2 regions of the Microlunatus elymi genome follow, and region 2 is predicted to be linked to the other one. Evidence: riboswitches for the same ligand, from Rfam matches in the RefSeq annotation. Region 2 holds a riboswitch; the other holds the start of a gene.

Region 1 (7,472 bases), 1.1 Mb from region 2:
GGACGAGAACGAGGATCTGCAGACTCCGGAGTTCGCCGACGAGATCCGGCAGATGATCATCGACGCGGTGCAGATGGAGGTCGCCTACAACGCCGACCTGTTGCCCCGCGGGATCCTCGGCATGAACGCCGACTACGTCAACCAGTACGTGAAGTACATGGCCGATCGGCGCCTCGAGGAGCTCGGCTTCGAGGCGGCCTTCGGCGTCGCCAACCCGGCCAAGTGGATGGCGACTGCCAACGACACCCTGCAGTTGGTCAACTTCTTCGAGTCGATCAACACGTCGTACGAGGTTGACGCCCGCGCGCACTGATCCCTGAGCTTGTCGAAGGGGCGGTCCGCACGCCTTGCTCAGGACCCTCTGGCTCAGCCGGCAGAGTCCTGCCGGACCTGCTCTGCGGCCGCCACCAGATTGGCGAGACTGGATCGCGCTTCCGGGTATCCACGGGTCTTCAGGCCGCAGTCGGGATTGGCCCAGACGCGATCACCGAAGGCGGCCAGCGCGGTTCGAAGATGATCAACGATCTCGTCGGTATCGGGAACCCGCGGCGAATGGATGTCCCACACGCCCGGACCGACCTCGTTCGGATAACCGGCAGCAGCAAGATCAGCAACGATCGCCATCTTCGACCGCGCCGCCTCCAGACTGATCACGTCCGCGTCCATCGCGATGATCGCGTCCAACACATCACCGAACTCCGCGTAACACATGTGGGTGTGGATCTGCGTCCGGTTCGCGACACCGCCGACGGTCAGCCGGAACGACTCGACCGCCCAGCGCAGATACTCGGCGCGATCCGCCGCCCGCAACGGAAGCGTCTCTCGCAACGCCGGCTCGTCCACCTGGATGATCTTGATCCCGGCCGCTTCCAGATCGGTCACCTCGTCCCGCAGCGCCAACGCCACCTGCCGAGCCGTCTCCGCCGGCGGTTGATCATCACGGACGAACGACCAGGCCAGCATCGTCACCGGACCGGTCAACATCCCCTTCACCGGCCGATCGGTCAGGCTCTGCGCAAACCGTGCCCACTCCACCGTCATCGGCGCCGGCCGGGACACGTCGCCGAGCAGGATCGGCGGCCGGACGTACCGGGTCCCGTACGACTGCACCCAGCCCTGCTCGGTGGCCACGTAGCCGTCCAGTTGTTCGGCGAAGTACTGCACCATGTCGTTGCGTTCGGGCTCCCCGTGCACCAAGACATCCAGCCCGAGGTGTTCCTGTTCGGTGATCACCGAACGGACCTCGTCCCGCATCACCTCGTCGTAGGCCGCCGGCGACAACTCGCCGCACCGCAACTTCGCCCGGGCTCGCCGCAATCCGCGGGTCTGCGGGAACGAGCCGATGGTCGTGGTCGGCACGTCCGGCAACCCCAGCTGCGCCCGTTGCTCGTCCCGGCGTTCCGGGTAGCCGGAACCTCGGTCGAGATCGGCAGCGCCGACGGCAGCAGCACGCCGGCGTACCGCAGGGTTGACGACCAGCGGCGAGTTGAGCCGGGCCTGCCGGGCATCCGTGCTGGCCCCGAGTTCCGCCGCGATCGCCGCTGCCCCTTCGTTCAGTCCACGGGCCAGGATGACGATCTCGGAGAGCTTCTGCCGGGCAAAGGAGAACCAGCCCGGGTACGAGGCCGCAAGGCCCGAATCACGCGTCACGTCCAGCGGCACGTGCAACAGCGAACACGAGGCCGCGACGGCGACCTCGCCGGCCAGCCGAGCCGCCCGCTGCGCCGACTCGAAGGTGCGCGGCAGGTCGGCCGCCCAGATGTTGCGCCCGTCGATCACCCCGGCGATCAAGCGCCGCCCGGGCAGTCCGCCGAGCCGCTCGAGATCATCCAGGTTCGCCGCCCCGGCACCGGTCAGGTCCAGGGCCAGGCCGTCGATCGGCGTTCCGGCCAACACCGGCAGCGCCGCGCCGAGCCGGCCGAAGTAACTGGCGATGATGATCTTGGGACGCTGCCGAACAGCAGCGAGGAGCCGATAGACCGAATCCACCTGCTGCAGTACGGAATCCGGCTGGTTGGTGACCAGGCACGGCTCGTCCACCTGCACCCACTCGACGCCGCGTTCGGCCAACCGGGACAGCAATTCGGCATACAGCGGCACGAGTCGATCCAGCAGCTCCAACGGCTGGAAGTCACCGCCTTCCCAAGCAGGCTTGGAAAGCAGCAGGAAGCTGACCGGTCCGATGATCACCGGCCGGGTCAGATACCCGGCCCGCAGCGCCTCGTCGAATTCGGCCAGCGGCTTGGTCGGGTCGAGCCGGAACTCGGTGTCCGGACCGAGCTCGGGCACCAGGTAGTGGTAGTTGGTGTCGAACCACTTGGTCATCTCCAGCGGCTCGGCCTCGTCGGTGCCGCGCGCCATCGCGAAGTAGCGGTCAAGGCCGGCATGCCCACGATGCCGATCCGGGATCGCTCCCAGCATCCAGGCCGCGTCGAGCATCTGGTCGTACAGCGAGAAATCGTTGCTGGGCAGCTCATCCAGGCCGGCCTGCCGCTGTTCGGCCCAGCGATCCAACCGCAGCTGACGCGCGACCTGCAGCAGATCCTCGGCCGTGATCTTGTGTGCCCAGTAGGCCTCGGTGGCCTTCTTCAGTTGACGTTCTGCGCCCAGTCGTGGATAGCCGAGGATGGTGCTCCTGCTGATCCCACTGTTCTTGTTGATCATGGTCTCTCCTTCGCGAGCCCAAGAGGTGTCTGCGGTACGCGGCTGCGCCCGCACACAACGGGCAGGTATTCGGACTCGCGGACACGGCCGGCGTGTTGCCGGCCCACTACTGGCCGTCGCTTCCCGGGTCGGCTGACCCAGTGCTGGTCCTCCCGGTCAGGAGGAGACGGCGGTCGTTTCCACTCACCGCTGCGGGGCAGTCCCGGATTCACACCGGGTTCCCTGAATCTGTTGCGTGAGGAACCCTAACCCGTGCCTCGGCGGTGGGAAGCGGTCTGACCGAGTGGCAGGATGTCTGAAGTGAATGACGCGCACACCCTGGCAGTCTCGCCCGCTCGGACCGCCAGCTCGGGCAAATCCGAACGCGACCACGAACTGATCACCCTGGCCGGTTTGCTGTTCGAGGCCGGCAGCGCGGTCCGGAATCGGGTCTCGGCGACACTGCGGGACGAGGTCGGCATCGCGCCCGAGGCGTTCGAGGTGCTGCTCCGGCTGTCCCGGTCACCGCAGGGTCGGCTGCGGATGTCCGAGCTCAGCCATCATCTGGACATCACCACCGGCGGCACCACCCGGATGATGGAGCGCCTGGAGCGCGACGGCCTGGTCCGCCGTACCCCGAGCACCGCGGACCGCCGGGTCGTCTACGCCGAGGTGACTGACACCGGCCGGGCCGAACTCGATCGGGCCCTCGACACCCACCTGGACGATCTGCACGACATCTTCACCACCCGGCTGAGCGCCGCCGACCTGGCCGATCTGGAACGCGGTCTGCGGGCGCTCAGGGACGCGATGCTCGGCGACTGAACAGCAGCCGCCACGGCATCAGCGCCGATTCCAACTGCACCGCCAGGGTCATCTTGGACTGGCCCTCGTTGCGTTCGGAGAACCGGATCGGCGTCTCGGTGATCTTGAAACCCTGCCGCACCGCGCGGTAGTTCATCTCCACCTGGAACGCGTAGCCGTTGCTGCGGATGGTGGCCACGTCGATGCTCCGCAGGGTGTCGGCCTTCCAGGCCTTGAAGCCGGCGGTCGCGTCCTTGACGTGCAGCCGCAGGATCACATTGACGTACGCGTTGGCCCAGGCCGAGAGCAGCCGCCGATACCAGGCCCACTCGCCGGCCGCCGAGCCACCGGCCACGTACCGCGATCCGAGCACCACACCGGCGTCGGTGTCGCGCAGCAGCCGCAGCATCTCGGGAACCACCTCGGTCGGGTGGGACAGATCGGCGTCCATCTGGATGACGACGTCGGCGCCCTCGTCGAGCGCCCGCGAGATGCCCGCGACGTAGGCGCGGCCGAGCCCGTTCTTCTCCGTACGATGCAGCACCGCGACCCGGTCCGGATGCTTCTCGGCCAGCTGGTCGGCGACCTCACCGGTGCCGTCGGGCGAGTTGTCGTCGACCACCAGCAGCTGCAGATTCTCGATCCCGAGGTCGGCCAGTCGGTCGGCCAGGATCGGCAGATTCTCCCGCTCGTTGTAGGTCGGGGTGACCACGACCACTCGAGGTGACGGTGGGTTGCGATCGGCTGCCGGTTGGGTCGGTTCGGCGGGGACGTTCAAGCTCAGGCTCCTGCAGTTCGGTCGGACGGTCGGGTGATCGGGGGTTCGGACGACCACGGAAAGTCGATCCACAGCTCGGTCTGCCGCCAGCTGTAATCAGGCCGGATGATCGATCGCGGCTTGTGATAGAGCACCGCGGTCCGGGTCTGGGCGACGTGGTCCGCGCAGAACGCCTCGACCAACTCCAGCGTCTTTCCGGTGTCGGCGACGTCGTCGACGATCAGCACCTCGAGGTTGTCCAGGTCCGCGGCGTTCAGCACCGGCGGCAGCATCACCGGCACGTCCAGACGGGCATCCTCCCCGGTGTAGAACTCGACGTTGATCGTGAACAGGTTCTTGCAGTCCAGCGCGTAGGCCATCGCGCCCGCCGGCAGCAGCCCACCGCGGGCGATGCCCAGCAGCACGTCGGGACGAAAGCCGCTGTCGACGACCTGGCGAGACAGCTCGCGGCAGGCCTCACCGAACTCGGCCCAGCTGAATCGCTCGTGTGCGGCCATCACGACGCGAACGATACCGGTTGGGGTTGTGCATAACCGGAGCAGCATTGTCGGTGGTTCGTGTCAGGATCTGCGACACCAAGCAGATCTGGCCGATGGAGGTCGCGATGACCGCTGAACTGATCGACGTTGCGATGCTGCCGGTGCCGGACTCGGTGCCCGCCGCCGTGGCCTGGCCCCGGGAGGCGATCGCGCCGCCGCTGGAGCAGCAGCCGCTGCCGTGGGCGACGACCGCCGAGCAGCATCGCGCCGGCTGGGACCGATCCGTCCAGCATCGTTCGCAACCGCAGGTGCGCATCCTGCGGTTCGGTGACAGCTGGGCACCAGGACTACCGCCGGGGCTGCCGGATCCGGGCCCGTGGTGTGTTCGACTGGCGTCGGCCCTGCTGGAGGCCGTGCACGGGCTGCGTCCGGTGACGCAGCTCAACCGCTGGCTGGATCCGGTGGCGTTGACCCAGCTGAATGCTCGCGTCCGCCGACGATCCGCCGAGCACGCGGTCCTGCGCAGCGTCCACGTCAGCCGGTCTTCCGCGGACGCGGTCGAGGCGGTCGCCGTGTTCGGATGGGCGCGCACCGACCCTGCCGGCGACGGCGGATCAGCGTTCGCGGCTCTGGCCTTCCGGTTGGAGGCGCGTCCGGACCGCTGGATGTGTACCCGGCTGGACACCCGGGCGCTCAACCGTCGAGGATGATCCAGGTCCGGCCGGGTTTGAGCGGGATGTCCTTGCCGTGCGCGTCCCGCAGCGTCATCGGACCGTTCAGCTTCGTCCGCTTCCAGGTGCCGCCGACCTGCTTGCCCTGGGAGTAGATCGTCACCGTGCCGGTGCCGATCGTCTCGGCCACGTTGGACAACTCGGAGGTGGTGTTGGTGTCCTTGTGAGACTTGACCGACAGCCGGACGATGTTGTCGGTGAGAACCGGCTTGCCGCTGGCGCCGTCGGTGTTCGCCCGTCCGTTCCAGCTGGTGCGGTAACGGCCGCCGGTGTAGTCGAAGCCGAAGGTGTCGACGCCGACCTTGATCTTGACCTTCGCTGCCGCGGTCGCCGACTTCCACTGCGCACCCGAGCCGAACGTGTAGCCGATCGGCTGTGCCTTGCCGATGCCGGGCAGCCTGGCGATCTCGGCCGTGTTGACGACCACGTTGTGCGGTGCGACCCGGGCGGGGTCGCGCCGCGAACGCGGCACCGGACGCAGGTACGGACTCTGCCGCACCTGCTTCAGCACCTTGCGGTTGGCGCCGGAGAAGACCAGTGCCGGCTTGCCGAACATCGGCAGGAACTGGACGTCGGTGTTGCGGGCGCTGCGGACCGGTTCGACCCGGTCGGCGAACTTCGAATGGTAGATGGCCACCATCCGGGTCAGGTTGCCCTCGACGCGTTCCACCACGATCATGTCGGCCTGATCGAGGCCGACCTGGGGCCGCGCCGCGGCGACATTGTCGATCTTGACCGCGGCCACCACGTTGTCGCTCTTCTTGGCGCCGGTGATCGGGTCGTAGTTCGCCGCCTTGGTGGGGCTGGGCGTCGGACTCGGGGTGGGGGTCGGCGACGCCGACCTCGGAGCCGCGCTGCTGGCCGACGGGGTCGAGGTCGCGCCGTCGCCCGTCTTGTCGCCGCCGCTGCAGGCCGCGGCGCCGAGCGCGAGCAGCAGCGTCGTGCCGACGGCCGCTGCGCGGATCTGGGTACGTCTCACGGGCCACGACCCTAGACGATGTTCGCCCACAAGCCCTGGTCGCCCGCGTGTCATACCGGCCGTGCATCGAATGATCCCGAATCGGTGTTGGACAGCGATCAATCCGGGTTCCTAGGCTCACCGACCATGACCGACCTATCGCCTGTGGACGTCGCCGGAATCCTCGGCTCCGGCCTGTTGTCCTTCCCTGTCACGCATTTCGACGATCGACAGGAGTTCGACGAGGCCGGCTACCGGGATCACATCGCGTGGCTGTCCGAGCATCGTCCGGCGGGCCTGTTCGCGGCCGGCGGCACCGGCGAGTTCTTCTCCCTGACGCCCGGCGAGGTCGAACGGGTCGTCTCGGTGGCGGTCGGCGCTGCGCCCGACGGGTTGCCGATCATCGCGCCGTCCGGCGGCGGTACGGCGACCGCGCTCGAGCTGGTCCGGGCGGCCGAACGGGCCGGGGCGCACGGCATCCTGCTGTTTCCGCCGTACCTGACAGAGGCGGGCCAGGACGGTCTGGCCGAGCACGTCCGGACGATCTGTGCCGCCACCGACCTGGGCGTGATCATCTACAACCGGGCCAACGCGATCTACGCCGCCGACACTGTCGCCCGGCTGGCCGAGGACTGCCCCAACTTGATCGGCTTCAAGGACGGCGCCGGCAACATCGAGCAGCTGACCCGGATCTACTCCCGGCTCGGTGACCGGCTGCTCTACGTCGGCGGGCTGCCGACCGCCGAGTTGTACGCGCTGCCCTACCTCAGCCTCGGGCTGACCACCTACTCGTCGGCGATCTTCAACTTCGTCCCCCGGTTCGCGCTGAGCTTCTATGCTGCGGTCCGCGGCGGTGATCATGATCGAGTGTTCGCCGCGCTGAACGATTTCGTCATTCCCTACAGCGATCTGCGCAACGAGGGCGTCGGCTACGCGGTCAGCATCATCAAGGCCGGGATGAAGATCATCGGCCGTTCGGCCGGCCCGGTCCGGCCGCCGCTGACCGACCTCGACCAAGATCAACTTCGCCGGCTGGCCGAGTTGATCAACAAGGTGAATTGATCATGGACACGTCCACG
Region 2 (7,472 bases):
GCTCGTCCGGATCGTCGCCCAGGATCGGGATCAGCAGCTTGTCGGCGGTCCAGTCGATGTCGAACCAGGACGCGTACGCCGACTGCCGGCCGTGCAGCAGCACGTCCCACCAGGCCGGGTTCTGCTCCGGCACGTCGACGCCCAGATGGTTGGGCACGATGTCCACAACGACCGGCAGGTCGCGCGCTCCGGCCGCCTTCAGCAGCGCGGCGAAGCCGTCCTCGCCGCCGCGTTGCGGGTCGAGCCGGGTCGGATCGGTGACGTCGTAGCCGTGATCGGAACCGGTGACCGAGGTCAACAACGGCGACAGATAGATCGCACCCACCCCCAGTTCGGCCAGGTAGTCGGTCAGCTCCGCGGCCTCGTACAGCGTGAAACCGGGGCGGATCTGCAAGCGGTACGTCGAACTCGGCACGGGCGTCACGAATCCGACCCTAAAGCTCCGAGTTGTCAGAAGGTAGTTGGGCCATAAACCCAACGGCCTTCTGACAAGTCGGTCAGGTGCGGACGCCGAAGGTGCGGGTGGCAGGGTCGAAGACGGCGTGCGGGGTGCCGAAGACGGTGCCGATCCTGCCGTTGTCGATCAAGGTCGAGGGGGTGCCGGTGATCAGCCGATGATCATCGATCAGCCACAGCTGGTGCGCCATCCGCAGCGCCAGTTCGACCTCGTGCGTCGACACCAGCACGGTGATCGAACGCTGCCGGGCCAGCCGATCCAACAGCGCCATCAGGTCCACCCGGGCGCCCACATCGAGGAAGGCGCTCGGCTCGTCCAAGATCAACAATTCCGGTTCGGTGACCAGCGCGCGGGCCAGCAGCAGCCGCTGCCGTTGCCCGTCGGACAACTCGGCGAATCGCTGCTCGGCCAGATCGGTTGCCTGCAGGTCGGCCAGCACCTCGGCGATCAGCCGATGATCGCGGTCGGTCAGCCGGCTGACCAGGCCCAGGTAGGGATGCCGGCCGAGTTCGACCACCTCGCGTCCGGTGAGCAGCCCGACGTCCACCCGTTCGGTCAGCACCACCGCGGTCCGGCGGGCCCGATCCCTGGGCGACAGCCGGAGCAGATCATGATCAACTCCGGCAGCGCCACGGAGCATGATCGCGCCGCCGAGCGCGGGTTGCAGACCGGCCACCGTACGAAGCAGGGTTGACTTTCCGGCGCCGTTGGGGCCGAGCACCGCGGTCACCCGACCGGCCGGCGCCTCGGCGGTGATTCCGTCGACGATCACGCGGTCCGGCTCGCTGGCCGGCCAACGCCGAGTGTGCCGATAGCCGACCCGAAGGTCATCAAGCCGGAGGCCCGCGCCCGCCGTGAAGTTGATCATCAGACCGCTCCTGCCGACAGACGCCGAGATCGCAGCAGCACCACGATCACCACCGGAGCGCCGATCAGGGCGGCCGTGACGTTGATCGGCAGCACCGCGTCGTCACCGGGCAGCTGAGCCACCACCGAACACACGCTGGAGGCGATCACGCCGACCAGGATCGAGGCCGGCATCAGCAGTCGGTGGTCGGAACTGCCGATGGTCAACCGGGCCAGGTGCGGGACCGCGATGCCGAGGAAGGCGATCGGCCCGCAGTAGGCGGTCACCGCGCCCGCGATCAGGGCGGTCGCGATCATCGCCAGCACCCGAACGGATCCGACCCGCACGCCCATCGAGCGGGCGTACCGCTCACCGAGCAGCATCGCGTTCAGCGACCGGGCCAGCAGCGCGGCGATGATGATCGCGATCAGGATCACCGGCAGCAGCACGAGCAGGTCGCCGCGGGTGACGCCGCTGAAGGAGCCGAGCCCCCACATCACGTACCGCTGCATCCGGGTCGGATCGGCGAAAGCCAACAGCAGCGAGGTGAACGCGCCGACGGTTGCGGAGAACATCACCCCGGCGATCAGCAGCGTGGTCACCGAACGGACCCAACGGTTGATCACCAAGATCAACATCAGCACCAACGCCGACCCGGTCGCCGCAGCCGCGGCCACCGCGATCCGCTGTCCGCCGACCAGGCTGACGAAGCCGCCGGTCACGGTGCCGGTGCCGAGGGTGATCAGTGCGACGCCCAGTGAGGCGCCCGAGGACACCCCCAGGATGTACGGGTCGGCCAGCGGATTGGCGAACAGCGTCTGCATCAGCAGCCCGGCGATGCCCAGCCCGGCGCCGACCGCGGCCGCGGTGATCACCCGCGGCATCCGGATCTGCTCGAGCAACACGGTGCTGGCCGGATCGGCCGCGTGCCCGGTGGTTGCGTACAGCAACAGGTCGTGCCAGCCGATGGTGACCGACCCGACCGCGGCACCCAGACCGATCGCGGCCACCGCTGCCACCGCCATCACGATCAGCGCCAGCACCGGCCGCCGCAGCCGGCCGCGCGGCACCCGGACGGCATCGATCTCGGCGGAGATCGGTCGTTCGGCGGGGGTGCTGGCCATCATCTACCGCGTCACTTGAGCTTCTGATAGAAGGTGAACCGGTGGTCCGGTTCAAGATCAGGATGCAGGATCGCGATCAGATCGGCGACCACCAGATCCGGCCGCAGCACCCCCAACTCGTACAGGTTGTTGCCACCGGCCGCGTTCACCTGCTTGCTCGGCGCCCACACGTCACCGGACTTGAAGGCGGCGAAGTCGGCCAGCCGCGGCTCGGTGCCGGTGGCCTCCTTCTTGGTCTTCCAGTTCGTCGAGGTGATCCACGGCTTGGCGTCGCCGGACTTGGCGAAGACCGTCTCCAGGTCAACGTTCTTGCTGACCGTCGACGTGTCGTCCTGCCAGGGCCAGCTGCCGCCGGCGTCGGTGATCAACTTGCCCATCGGCGTGCCGCCGGTCGGCATCGTCCAGCTGCCCTGGTAGGGCTGGTTCAGCACCACCGAGGTCGGCTTGGCATCGGCTGCCTTCTGCACGGCGGACTTGTAGTTGGCGGCGATCTTGTCGAAGGTCGTCGCCGCCTTGTCCTCGGTGCCGGTCAGCGCGGCGAAGTACTTGATCCACTCGGCCTCGCCCAACGGCGAGGTCTCCAGGTATTCGGCGTCGGCCAGCACCGGGATCCCGGCCTGCCGGACGGTCGCGTACGCCGGATCGGTCTGCCCGGCGGTGATCAGCACGTCCGGCTTGGCGGCCACGATCTTCTCCGCGTTGGCGGTGCCGGCCGGCGCGAACTCGGTGACGTCGGGGCTCTGCACCCGCTCCTGCGCCGCCTTGGAGCTGATCAGCGCATTCGACGCGACACCGGTCACCACATCCAGCTGGCCGAGTGCTTCCAGACTCGGCAGATGGGTCGTTGAGGCGGAGAACAGGCTGTGCACCGGCACCGTCACCTGTTGTGCCTGGGCGAGATCGCCGCTCAACTGGGGTTTCGGCGCGCCGCACTTGACCAGGACGTAGCTCTCCGGCTTGCCGCCCACCTCGGGCTGCTTGACGGTCAGCACCTGGTACGACTTGTGGTAGCTGAGGCTGAAGTTCTCGGCGTACTCGAGCTTCTGCTTGACCGGGAAGTAGTCGGTGTTCGGGTTGAAGTCGGTGATGCAGCCGGGCGCGGTCGACGACGGTGCGACTCCCGGCGCCGGGCTGCCCGCGTCGGTGCCGCAGGCGGCCAGCGACAGGGTCAGTGCCGCGGCCGCGGCGGCCGCCGTGACGGCCCGCTGCCGCCGGCCGGAGAACAACTTGTTGATCATGAAAGGCTTCGGACTCCTTGCCGCACGACGATTGTCCTGGAGCCTGGCACCGTCACCCGGCGACCGCGATGGATGAGGCAGCGCCGGTGTGCCGGTGATCTTCCCTCGAGACCCCTGGACGCGCGGACCGGCGGCCCGCACACCGACGGCAGGTTTTCGGACTTGTGGGTGTCGCCGGATCATCCCCGACGGCCTACTGGCTGATGCTTCCCAGACTCGCGGCGGAGGATCGAGGTCCTCCGGATCGTTCGTCCAGTGCGTCTGTACAGCGTTCGTACCCACTCACCGCTGCGGGGCAGTCCCGGTCTCGCACCGGATTCCCTCCCCGTCGGCAGGGCGATTCTAACCTGATCGGCGCCGCCGGTCCGACCGCCCGAACCTGGCGAGCGAACGCGCTCAGAGGTGGGAGAGCACGATCGCAGTACGAGTCCGCAGCACGTCGTGCTGGTCGCGGATCCGGCCGAGCACCCGCTCCAGATGCGCCGCATCGGTGCAGCGCACCACCAGCAGACCGTCGGCCTCGCCGGTGATGGTGTACGCGTCGTGCACCTCGGGAATGGCGTGCGCGAACTCCTTCATCTGTTTCGGCGGCACCTGCCCGTTGCAGTAGATCTCCACGAACGCCTCGATGCTCCACCCCAGCGCTGCCGGATTGACATCGGCGCCGAAGCCGCGGATCACGCCTTCCTTGCGCATCCGATCGACCCGGCGCTTGGTGGCGGCCGTGGACAGTTCGACCTGCTGCCCCAAGGCGGCATAGCTCTGCCGTCCGTCGGCCATCAACAACGCAAGAAGCTTGCGATCTGGAAATCCCCCACTTTCGTGAAGGCATGCACTATGAGGAGTTGTCATGCCAGAGAAGCGACGGAAGTTCGACGCGGAGTTCCGCGAGGGCGCTGTGCGGCTGGTGCACGAGTCCAACAAGTCGATCGCGCAGGTCGCCCGTGACCTGGGGGTCAACGAGGGCACCCTGGGCAACTGGGTGGCCCGGGACCGTGAACAGCGTGAAGGCGTCAATAGCCTGTCCAAAGATGATCTTGACGAGTTGAAGCGGCTGCGCTCTGAGAACGCCGAGCTGCGGATGGAGCGTGATGTTCTCAAGCGTTCCGTGGTCCTGTGGGTGAAGGAGGCGATGAGGTGAGCGTGGCACGCTTCATCGCCGACCAGAGGACCTTCTACCGCGTCCCGATCGCGGTCTGCTGCGCCATCCTCGGCCTGAGTGTGGGCTGGTTCTACAAGTGGATCAAGTCCCCGGTCACCGACCGACAGCAGCGGCGCCGCGAGCTGGATGCTGCGGTGCTGGCCATGTTTGAGGCGTCCGGTCGTACCTACGGCTCACCGCGGATCCACCGGGATCTGGTCGATGCCGGCTGGAGGGTGGGCCACAACACGGTCGCCGACTCGATGACCCGCCAAGGCCTGCAGGGCAGAAAACGCAAACACCGTAAGGGATTGACCAAACAGGACCGCAAGGCGGCCAAGTTCCCGGACCTGGTGCAGCGGGACTTCTCCGCCCGGGCGCCGAACTGCAAATGGTGTGGCGATATCACTGAGATTCCGACCGATGAGGGCAAGCTCTACATGGCCACGGTGATCGACTTGTTCTCGCGCAAGCTGCTGGCCTGCCCGATCAGCGATCACCCCGACGCGCCATTGGTCTGTGATGCGATCAAGATCGCCGCGGCGGTCCGCGGTGGCCGGGACCACATCGAGGGTGTGATCTTCCACTCCGACCGTGGATCAACGTATACAGCGAAGGACTTTTCCCTGCTGTGTAAGAAGAAACTCGGGATCCGACAGTCGATGGGACGGGTCGGATCCTGTTTCGACAACGCGGCAGCGGAGTCGTTCTTCTCCACCCTCGAACACGAAGTCCTGTCCCGCCACCACTTCGAAACCAAAGCCCAAGCCAGGGCTGTCGTCCTGGCCTGGTGCCACCAGTTCTACAACGTCCAACGACGGCACAGCGGCGCGGCCTTGCTGCCACCCGACCAATACGAGATGATCACCGCTGACCAACCGGCAGCGGCCTAAACCGAAACCCTTCACGATTTCGGGGAAATCTCAATCGATGTCGTCAATCCGCAATGAAGTGCCCCCGTTCATCCGGACGCAGCCTATCGGGGCTCGCGCCGGGGATGGCACTTCCTCCGGCCACGCGCTTGGTTACGCTGCAGGAAAGGCACCGTCGGTGCGGCGGCCGTCGCCGTGCCGGGGCCGCCACACGGAGGTGGTGGGGTGATGAAGTACGGGATCGTGACCTCGGCCGGGACGGTTCGCGACTACGTGACGATGGCCCGTGAAGCCGAGGCCGGCGGCTGGGACGGTGTGTTCGTCTGGGACGACATCTGTGTCGGCCCGATCCCGACCTACGACCCCTGGGTGGCATTGGGGGCGATGGCGGTGAGCACCGAACGCATCACGCTCGGTTCGATGGTGTTCTCGCTGGCCCGCCGTCGCCCGTGGAAGGTCGCCCGCGAGACGCTCACGCTGGACATCCTCTCCGCCGGCCGGCTGGTGCTGCCGGTCGGTTTCGGTGGCGAGTGGGACGGCGGCTACTCCCGGGTGAACACCGATGAACCGGGGCGTCGGGAGCGTCGGGAGAAGCTCGACGAATGCCTGGCCATCCTCGACCTCGCGTGGACCGGCGAATCCTTCGACTACGACGGAAAGCACTACCAGGCAAAGGAGTTGGTCTTCCGTCCGCGGCCGGTGCAACGGCCGCGGATCCCGGTCTGGACCGTCGGCGCCTGGCCGCACGACCGCTCGCTGGCCCGATCCGCACGTTGGGACGGTGTGATCACCGCCGACCGCTCGCCCGGTGCCGGGGAGTACGACGTCGTCCAGCCAGCCGCGGTCGCCAAGATCCGGGACTGGATGCTCGACCGGCGCGGTTCACTCGACGGCTTCGACGTCATCGCCGAGGGGACCACGGACGGCAGCGACCCCGACGCGGCGGCCGCGCACGTCGCGCCGTACCGGGAAGCCGGCGCCACCTGGTGGATCGAATCGCACTGGGACGACGAGATCACCGCCGACTTCCTGCTGAACCGAATCCGGCAGGGGCCACCGCGGTGAGGTCCCGACCGGAAGTGGTGAACCGGAAGGTGTTGAACCGGAAGTGGTGAAAACGTCGGACGGGATTGCCCCGAACCCCCGAAAACGGCTCGTTCGACGCATCCCGCCCGACGGTCTTACCGCTTCCATCACATGACACCTGTCAGTGCGTACCGCTGACATTCAGGTGGGGCGCCATCGCTCGGTCGGCAACAGACTGATCGCATGAAGATGCTTGAGGAGCCGGTCGGGGCCGGTGCCACCACCCCCGGTGCCGAGCAGCCCGGGTCCGCGCTGGAGCTCGCGGGGTTACACAAGGCGTACGGTCCGGTGCGGGCGGTCGACGGTGTTGACCTCGAGGTCCGCCGGCGGGAGATCGTGGCCATGCTCGGACCCAACGGAGCCGGCAAGTCCACCATCAACGAGATGATCACAGGGCTGGTCCAGCCGGACAGCGGCCGGCTCAGCGTTCTCGGTCGCCAGCCGCGGGTCGCCGTCGCCGAGGGCCGGGTCGGGGCGATGTTGCAGGCCGGTGCGCTGCTGCACGACGCCACCACCCGGGACGTGCTGCGGCTGATGCACGGACTGCACCGGCACCCGCTGCCGCTGGACGAGGTGATCGAACGCGCCGAACTCGGCGACTTCCTGAAGACCAAGTCGGACAAGCTGTCCGGCGGCCAGGCGCAACGGCTGCGGTACGCGTTGGCGATCATGCCCGACCCGGAGTTGTTGATCTTGGACGAGCCGAC

The links. Region 2 has a riboswitch for cobalamin ahead of FOE78_RS05960 (ABC transporter substrate-binding protein). Riboswitches for the same ligand answer to the same signal wherever they lie in the genome.
Region 1: it holds a riboswitch for cobalamin, as region 2 does, so the genes downstream of both, metE (5-methyltetrahydropteroyltriglutamate--homocysteine S-methyltransferase) here and FOE78_RS05960 (ABC transporter substrate-binding protein) in region 2, are expected to answer to the same signal.

Annotation. Positions count from the first base shown of each region.
Region 1 is NZ_CP041692.1:2,482,496-2,489,967, reverse strand. Features, by position in the region: gene FOE78_RS11235 (ribonucleotide-diphosphate reductase subunit beta) at 1-313, shown strand, start outside; gene metE (5-methyltetrahydropteroyltriglutamate--homocysteine S-methyltransferase) at 367-2,664, opposite strand; cobalamin riboswitch at 2,708-2,911, opposite strand; gene FOE78_RS11225 (MarR family winged helix-turn-helix transcriptional regulator) at 2,956-3,468, shown strand; gene FOE78_RS11220 (polyprenol monophosphomannose synthase) at 3,443-4,225, opposite strand; gene FOE78_RS11215 (phosphoribosyltransferase) at 4,228-4,722, opposite strand; gene FOE78_RS11210 (Rv3235 family protein) at 4,776-5,414, shown strand; gene FOE78_RS11205 (DUF3048 domain-containing protein) at 5,398-6,414, opposite strand; gene kdgD (5-dehydro-4-deoxyglucarate dehydratase) at 6,541-7,455, shown strand; gene FOE78_RS11195 (L-talarate/galactarate dehydratase) at 7,458-7,472, shown strand, end outside.
Region 2 is NZ_CP041692.1:1,342,385-1,349,856, forward strand. Features, by position in the region: gene treY (malto-oligosyltrehalose synthase) at 1-424, opposite strand, end outside; gene FOE78_RS05950 (ABC transporter ATP-binding protein) at 498-1,325, opposite strand; gene FOE78_RS05955 (FecCD family ABC transporter permease) at 1,325-2,431, opposite strand; gene FOE78_RS05960 (ABC transporter substrate-binding protein) at 2,440-3,666, opposite strand; cobalamin riboswitch at 3,797-4,011, opposite strand; gene FOE78_RS05965 (Lrp/AsnC family transcriptional regulator) at 4,063-4,446, opposite strand; gene FOE78_RS05970 (transposase) at 4,517-4,807, shown strand; gene FOE78_RS05975 (IS3 family transposase) at 4,804-5,700, shown strand; gene FOE78_RS05980 (LLM class flavin-dependent oxidoreductase) at 5,908-6,744, shown strand; gene FOE78_RS05985 (ABC transporter ATP-binding protein) at 6,949-7,472, shown strand, end outside.